DNA from 2 places in the Bacillus sp. SSR7 genome. Region 2 is predicted to be linked to the other one. Evidence: riboswitches for the same ligand, from Rfam matches in the RefSeq annotation. Region 2 holds a riboswitch; the other holds the start of a gene.
What was found. A riboswitch is a leader RNA that binds a small molecule or an ion and turns the genes downstream of it on or off. The one in region 2 is predicted to bind S-adenosylmethionine.

Region 1 (4,433 bases), on a different contig from region 2:
CTCTTGGGCATTTTTAATAACTTTATATTCGGACTGTATATCAGGTATATAACGTAATGCAATATTTATCGCATAAGTAATTTTATAATGAATTCGAAATTTACTTAAGCTACTCACAAATTTGCTTGGATCAGTCGTATAAATAAAAATAAGTGTAAATGGTAATAACGTAAAATACTTTAACGAAAGTGTAGCTGCATAAAATAAGGTTTCGTATGTAATTGTTGCATATCCAATATACACAAATGAAGTATACGATCCAGTTAATTCAGATCCATGGGTTGGTGTAATAAATAAAATCATGACAGAATTTAATAAACTAAATGTGAATATAACAGTAAAAACAATAAAAATTTTACGAAATGGAATTTTAGCAACTAGAAGTCCGATACATCCAATCATAAATACGAATAGCAATATGCGAAAATCAAAAAATAAAAAAGTAAGTGTCATACAAAAAATAAATAACAACAATTTCACTGCCTCGTCCATGCGATGAAAATATGTATTATACACCTTCCTCCCTCCTAATATCATCAAAATAAAGTTTCATAAATCTTTCAGGATTTGTAATACCACTAAATTTAACGAGTTTAAATAAAGAGCTCTCCTTTAAGTTCGCTCTTTTTAATGTTTCTGGATGTCCTAATACAATAGACGCGGGATTATTCGCAATAATTTCTCCTTCATGTAGAACTATTGCTCTGTCTGCATATTCTAATGCGAGATTCATATCGTGTGTGATAAAAATAAAGGATATTCCCTTCACAGCTAGTTTTCTAATAAACGTCATAAATTGTTTATAATGATAATAATCTTGTCCCGCTGTCGGTTCATCTAATATGATAAGTTTTGGATTTATTGCTAGTACAGATGCAATCGTTAATCTCTTTTTTTGACCATAACTTAATGCCTGAATTGGCCAATTTCGAAATGGATACAAGCCACAAATTTTTAATGTTTCCTCTGCTCTAAGCTTAATTTCTTCCTTCGAAAAATTTTTTAATTGTAATGGAAATGAAATCTCTTCCATTACAGTAGCTTGTGTAATCATATGATTTGGATTTTGCATCACATAAGATATAACCTCACCACGTTTACGAATAGACCAAGAATTGATATTTACTCCATCAATTAAAATTCTATCATTTTTTGTTTTGTTTATCCCTATAAGACTATGAGCTAATGTTGATTTTCCAGCACCATTATGACCTAAGAGTGCTACTATTTCCCCTTTATATAGAGAGAAATTTACATTGTCTAATACTTTTTGTTTATTAGGATATGAGAATGACAAATTCTCTACTTTCAATAATTCTTTTTTTGTAGGAGTATCTTTACAAAAAGTTTGCTTCTCCATCCACTCATTTATTACACCACTAACATTTTCTCTTTGAAGATTTTCAAATGGGTATATTACGTCATTATTACTATCAAAATGCAATCTCTTTAATCCTTCCAAGTACATAGGTTCCCTTAAGCCAATAGATGGTAATATATTTGAGGCCAAAATCTCTTCTGGTGTTCCTATCTCAACGATTTCCCCTTCCTCCATTAAAATAATTTTATCTAAATCCAGATTTAACATTTCTTCTATTCGATGTTCAATAATTACAATTGTTTTATTACATTGTTTATGTATATCTTTAATAAGTTCTATTGTATGTAAGCTACTAGCTGGATCTAAATTCGCTAACGGTTCATCAAACAATAATATATTAGCATTTGTCGTTAACAGACCTGCTAAAGAAACAGTTTGTTTTTGCCCTCCTGATAACTCATGTGGACTTTGTTTATGAAAATTATGCATCTTTACCTTTTTTAATGATTCCGAAACAATCTTTTTCATATCATCTTCATTTACGCATTCATTTTCTAAATAAAAAGCTACATCTTCCTCTACTGTAAGACCAATAAATTGTGCATCTTGATCTTGCAAAATTGTTCCAACCTGTTTACTCTGTTCAAAAATACTTCCTTTCCTCGGGTCTTTTCCGTCAATTAAAATAGTACCAGTACTAGTCCCTTCATAAGAAAATGGGATTAGCCCATTTATACAATGAGCTAATGTCGATTTCCCTGAACCACTTCGCCCAGCAATCAACACTTTTTCCCCAGGATATATATGAAATGTAACGTCTTTAACAGTAGGCTGCGCTGCATGCTTATATTGAAAGCTGAATTGTTCAAAAGAAATAATTGGTTGCATGTTAACATCCCTACTTTTCAATTTTTAAATGTGTATGTTTCTTATTAGATTTAGCTAATCCTATTGTAATTGGCAATCCAAGAACTAAAAATACAATAACATCAGCAATTGTTGCACCTAATACTTGTATAACAATTTTGTCAAACGGTTCTCCCATCACAATAATATCGAATGCCCCAGCAAATATAATAGCAATGACGATACCAATTAACCCAGTAATAGCTAAATAAGAAATATCTCCTTTATTATATGTCCCGTTTTTCACACTAAAGCCAACTCTTTTTTGAATAAGCCCCATTGCAAAGCCGATAATACCTGAACTAAAAACCCATCCCCACCAAATACCCCAGCCAGCAATTGTATCTGTTACGGTATGACCGATAAGTCCTATTAACAGTCCTGCCACTGGGCCAAATAACGCTCCAAAAATGGTTAAAATAGCTAACGCAGGTTTAATAAATGTATTTGGTGCAATAGAAAATCCCCATAGTCCTAATATCCCATATAGTGCTGCTCCAATTCCGATTGCCACTACTAATTTTGTTGATAATTTGTTCATTACAATTCCCCTCTCTTAATAGTCAACTTTTATTACTCTATATTTATTTTCAAAATGAATTATGCATCGACACTCCCTTTCTATACAACAAAAAATGACCTCTTACATAAGAGGTCATTTTCTTTCACATTCAAGAATCCTCTTATCTTCCAAAAAACACATCGTGTTCTCTGCGGAATTAGCACCTTCCTATACATTTATATAGGGGTTGCTGAGGTTTCATAGGGCCGTTCCCTCCACCTCTCTGGATAAGTATTAATTTGTAATTCGTATTATGGCACTAAGAAACATAAATTACAATACTTTTCTAATTATTTTTATTTTTTGCTAAATGATTCATTTAAATCATTGTATTCTCATCGGAATTATGAAATAATGAACTCAAAATAGTTACGGGAGGAATATACGATGAAAGTAATCGGTTTAATTGGTGGGCTAAGTTGGGAATCTACATCGTTATACTATAAACATATAAATACACTTACACTCTCTCAATATGATCAAAATGCAAAGCTTGTTTTATATAGCATGGACTTCGGTGAAGTAACTAATTTATTACAAAATCATCAATATGAAGAAGTGAAAAACGAATTAGTTACCGTTGCAAAAAAGGTTGAAAAGTCTGGGGCTGAATGTTTATTAATGTGTTCCAATACAGTACATCTATTTGCTGAAGAAGTAGAGCAAGCAATATCCATTCCACTCCTCCACATTGGTGATGTAAGTGCAAAGAAAATGGTAGAACATAATATAAAGCGTATTGGACTATTAGGTACGAAACAAACAATGGAACAAGACTTCTATAAATCACGTTTAGCAAATTATAACATTGAAACAATCATCCCAAATAAAGAGGCAAGAAAATTTATTCATCATGTTATTTTAAATGAATTAAGTAAAGGAATTATTTCAGAAGTATCAAAAGAAAAGCTATTACAAATTACAAAGTCATTAATTCAAAATGGCGCAGAAGGTATACTACTAGGTTGCACCGAAATACCATTGCTCATTTCCCAAAACGATCTTACTGTTCCTGTTTTTGATACTACTTTTTTACATGCAAATACTGCTGTGCAGTTTGCTGGATAATCATATAAAAGCATAAAGGTGCCACCTCTATGCTTTTATATGACCCACACTATTTATTTAAAAGAGATGTAATCATTGTAATTGCTTCATTTGAACCACCACAATCTAAAAAACTATCTTTCAATTTTCGTATTCCATGCTTATACTTTTCATTTGAAAGAACGTCTGTTACCGCTTCTCTTAACGTTTGCACATTAACATGCTCTTTCAATAACCGATTTGCTGCTTCCAGTTCGGTTAATCTTTGTGCTATCATTGGCTGGTCTTTATCATGTGGAATTATAACAAATGGAACATTAAAATGAATAGCATCGTGTACGCTATTCATACCGCCATGTGTAATAAAAATATCTGCTTCACTTAATACTTCTGTTTGGGGTACGTATGAAGCAATTATAAAATTGTTTGGCGCCTTCTTAATTTTAGAACGATCATTTCTATCACCAATTGCCATTACAACTAACCCATCAAAATCTGAGAAAGCATCAATACATGTATTAAAGAATGGTTCGAGTCCTTCAAGGAGTGTCCCCATTGAAATGTAAATAACTTTCTTATCTTTAAGCAATTCAAGTG
Region 2 (4,433 bases):
GCTTCTCCACCTTACAAGCGGCTTCTCATTTGGATTATCATGCTTAAAATAGTTTTTCGGCACATCAATATTTAACCCTTTGTCACGATCTCGTTCGTATTCTTGCTTTAACGTATCACAACTATATTCACTATGACCGAGCGCAAACACTTGTCTTCCTTCTTGTCCAATAACAAGATGAACGCCCGCTTCCTCAGAGTTGGCTAATAACGTTAACTCCTTCACTTCTCTAATGTCACTCTCTCGTACTTCCGTATGACGAGAATGCGGGGCAAAAAATAACTCATCAAACCCTTGTAACAATTTCACATGTTGCTCACGAACTTCATGTTCAAATACACCAAACATTTTTTCCTTAAGAGGATACTTTTGAACACCATAATGATGATACAAACCAGCCTGTGCCCCCCAGCAAATATGAAGCGTAGATGTTACGTTCATTTTTGAATACTCCATAATGCGTTTAAGCTCTTCCCAATAATCTACCTCTTCAAAAGAAAGGGTTTCAACTGGTGCTCCTGTAATAATGAGTCCATCAAATTTCTCATTCTCAATATCACGGAATGTTTTATAGAAACTCGTTAAATGTTCCTGTGCGACATTACGGGACAGGTGTGATTCCATATGAAGTAAATGTACATCTAATTGCAACGGTGTATTGCCAATTAAACGAAGTAATTGCGCTTCTGTGTCTTGCTTTGTAGGCATTAAATTTAATATAGCAATTTTCAATGCCCGGATATCTTGTGTTTCTGCTCGCTCCTTCGTCATTACAAAAATATTTTCCTCCTGTAACACTTTGCGAGCTGGTAAATCTTTATCAATTATGATCGGCATGTTCTTTGCCTCCGACTAGCGCTGCTTCTAAATCTGCAATAATATCAGAAACATCTTCTATACCAACCGATAAACGAATTAAATCTGATGTAACGCCAGCTAAACGCTGATCTTCAGCACTTAATTGTCTATGCGTTGTGCTAGCAGGATGTATAACGCAAGTTCGTGCATCCGCTACATGCGTTACGAGAGTTGCTAGTTTTACATTTGCGATAAATTCTTTCGCGGCTTCTAATCCTCCCTTAATGCCGAATGTTAAAACACCACTAGCACCTTTTTTCAAATACTTTTGTGCTAACGAGTAATTTTCATTACTATTTAATCCCGGATAATTCACCCATTCAATACGTTCATGATCAGCGAGCCACTTAGCAACTGCAAGAGCATTTTCACTATGACGCTCCATTCGTAAATGCAATGTTTCTAAGCCGATATTGCTAATATATGCATTGAATGGGCTCATACAATTTCCATAATCTCTTAATAGCTGAACACGTGCTTTCACAATATACGCTGCTGCACCAAAATTTTGAATGTAACTTACGCCGTGGTAACTTGGATCAGGTTCAACAAGTTCAGGATATTTCCCATTTGTCCAATCGAAGTTCCCTCCGTCAATAACAATGCCGCCTAACGAACTTGCATGACCATCAATATATTTCGTCGTAGAATGGACGATAATATTTGCTCCGTGCTCAAATGCTTGGCATAAATAAGGAGTTGCTAATGTATTATCCACGATAAAAGGTACTTCCAACTCTTTCGCTGCATCTGAAAACTCTTTGAAATTTAAAACGTTCATCGCCGGATTTCCTAGCGATTCTGCATAAACAAGTTTCGTCTTATCATTAGCAAGGGCCACAATTTCATCAGCAGTTAAATTCGGATTAAAGAATGTAACATCAATACCAAGCTTACGCAAACTCACTCCAAATAAATTAAACGTCCCGCCATAAACTGTGGAAGAACAAAGCAAGTGGTCTCCACTACTACAAATATTTAAAACGGCAAGCATAATAGCAGCCTGCCCAGAAGCCGTTGCAACAGCTCCTACACCACCCTCTAAATCCGCTAACTTTTGCTCAAATGCAGCTAAAGTAGGATTTCCAATACGCGTGTAGATATATCCTTCTGCCTCTAAATTAAATAGCGCTGCTAAATCATCTGAAGTATCGTATTTATACGTTGTACTTTGATAAAGCGGTAAAACACGCGGTTCACCATTTTTTGGAGTATAGCCACCTTGCACACAAATTGTTCCTTTTCCCCATGATTCTCCCATCTTTTATTCTCCTTTCTTTTATACAAAATAAAAAACTGCCCCTTTCCTGAAAACAAGAAAGGAGCAGTTTGAAAACACGCTCTAAAGGCTCTTTCTTATCTCTCAGGGTTATTACCTGCAGGATTTGGCACAATTCCGTTATACGGCTGTTGCCAAGGTTTCATCGGGCCTGTCCCTCCACCTTTTCTTGATAAGACTATGCAATTACCGTTGATTTTATAGCAATAATTTCCTAATGTCAATCAGTTTTTCTGAATGTTCTAAATTAACTACAAATAATTTAATGTACATAACAAAAGAAATATATTCCATATTCATTTGAAAAAGACCTTTTAAAACCCTCAATTAATATATAGAATTAAATAAGTAGTTTAACTGTATACATTTCAGATTCTCACGAGACCTCAATATATTGAATAAGCCACCCTTTCAAAAAGATACTATACATATTCATTTCATTTCACAGTAGCATATTTAATCCTTTTGACATTAAAACTTACATAACGGAGGTATAACATGACAAACCAGAAAGACATGCACTATATACTCGCCCTATACGGCATTCTATTAGGCTCTATAGTCGGCGCAACAGTCTGGTTATTTTTAGTTACAATAAATATCGGCATTCACTTTATTTGGGGATACTTACCTACTATCTTCTCTTCTCCCCCGTATTACACCATTTGTGTAACAACTATCGGTGGTATTCTTGTTGGTTTAACTCAAAAATACTTCGGTACATATCCACGCCTTATGCCGGAAGTAATGAGTGAATATAAAAAAACAGGTAGAATTGAATACCGTTTCGTACATAAAGCCACTTTAACTGCGATTATCGTTTTAATATTTGGAGCTAGCTTAGGTCCTGAAGCAGCACTTGTTGGCATTATCGGTGGGCTTTGTACATGGGTCGGGGATCGCTTTACATTCGCCTTAAAAGGAATGAATGAACTAACAGAAGTTGGGATTGGTGCTACTTTAAGTGTAATTTTTAACGCGCCATTATTCGGTTATTTAGCTCCAAGTGAAAATGAGGGAGAGCAAATTAACGAATTCTCTAAAGGAAAAAAAGCAATTGTATATTTGGCTACCACTTTCGCTGGTTTTTCCGTTTATTTATTACTTAGTAAATTTGATAATCGTGGATCCTTTATCGTTAATTTCGGAGAAGGTTCTCTTTCTCTTAATGAATGGATTGCATTTCTTCCACTTGCTAGTATTGGTGCTATAGTTGGATTCTTTTATTTCAAATTAGAGTTCACATTAGAGAAATTAATCCATCCCTTAAAAGAATACAAACTATCGCTTGGAATTATCGGTGGCATTTTATTAGGGATTGCAGGAACTTTTCTCCCATACACATTATTCTCCGGAGAACATCAATTAAAAGATTTAGTCGTTGAATGGAGCCATTTATCCTTCTGGGTACTACTTCTTTCAGGGGTTTTAAAATTATGTATTACTGCTGTTTGTTTAAATACAGGCTGGCGCGGTGGACATATTTTCCCAATTATATTTTCTGGGTCAAGTATCGGATATGCTATAGCGTCCATTGCCCCAATAGATCCAATCGCTTCGGTCGCCATCGTCACGACAGCAATTTCAAGCTATGCACTAAGAAAACCAATTGCTATAACATTACTATTACTCATGTTTTTCCCGCTCAATTTACTATTACCGATGCTTGGGGCAGCAGCAATTGGTAATGCATTTCCACTTCCTAAAAATAACGAAGCTATAAACGAATAGAAATAGGCAGTAGGGACGAAAGTTCCACTGCCTATTCTCATTACACATGTTGCTTCAATAACGCGTATAACTCTTCAAAATTTTGCACTTCATATGTTGGCACAATCCCGCTATTATTAAATTTCTTTTCTGGATTAAACCAACAAGTATCAATTCCCGCTACATATCCACCTTTCATATCAGCGCTTAACGAATCCCCAATAATGAGCCCTTCTTCAGGAACAAAGTTAGGAATCCTTTCAAAAACATAATCAAAATACTCTTTCATCGGCTTTTGATAACCTGTATCTTCAGAAACGAAAATATCTTGAAACAAGGCATGTAATCCTGCATTACGTAATCGTTTATCTTGCGTCTTAGAAATACCGTTTGTCACAATATATAAATCGTACTCACTTTGAATTTGACTTATAAATTCAAATGCGCCTTGCATGAGCTGATTTCCTTCTTCTAAGTAGCTACGATAATTATTTTCGAATAATATCCCATCTACTTCTTCCCCGTATTCTTTAAATAAAATTGAAAATCGTGTATTTACAACTTCATCACGATTGATTTCACCTTC

Region 1: another riboswitch for S-adenosylmethionine. It lies ahead of AC0NJG_RS01380 (ECF-type riboflavin transporter substrate-binding protein); the one in region 2 lies ahead of AC0NJG_RS22420 (bifunctional O-acetylhomoserine aminocarboxypropyltransferase/cysteine synthase).

What each region holds. Positions count from the first base shown of each region.
Region 1 is NZ_JBVVXV010000001.1:240,930-245,362, forward strand. Features, by position in the region: gene AC0NJG_RS01370 (energy-coupling factor transporter transmembrane component T family protein) at 1-516, opposite strand, end outside; gene AC0NJG_RS01375 (ABC transporter ATP-binding protein) at 509-2,209, opposite strand; gene AC0NJG_RS01380 (ECF-type riboflavin transporter substrate-binding protein) at 2,220-2,768, opposite strand; SAM riboswitch class I at 2,908-3,023, opposite strand; gene AC0NJG_RS01385 (aspartate/glutamate racemase family protein) at 3,177-3,857, shown strand; gene AC0NJG_RS01390 (macrolide family glycosyltransferase) at 3,907-4,433, opposite strand, start outside.
Region 2 is NZ_JBVVXV010000015.1:99,502-103,934, reverse strand. Features, by position in the region: gene metA (homoserine O-acetyltransferase MetA) at 1-837, opposite strand, end outside; gene AC0NJG_RS22420 (bifunctional O-acetylhomoserine aminocarboxypropyltransferase/cysteine synthase) at 821-2,119, opposite strand; SAM riboswitch class I at 2,212-2,316, opposite strand; gene AC0NJG_RS22415 (chloride channel protein) at 2,636-3,868, shown strand; gene AC0NJG_RS22410 (YjjG family noncanonical pyrimidine nucleotidase) at 3,909-4,433, opposite strand, start outside.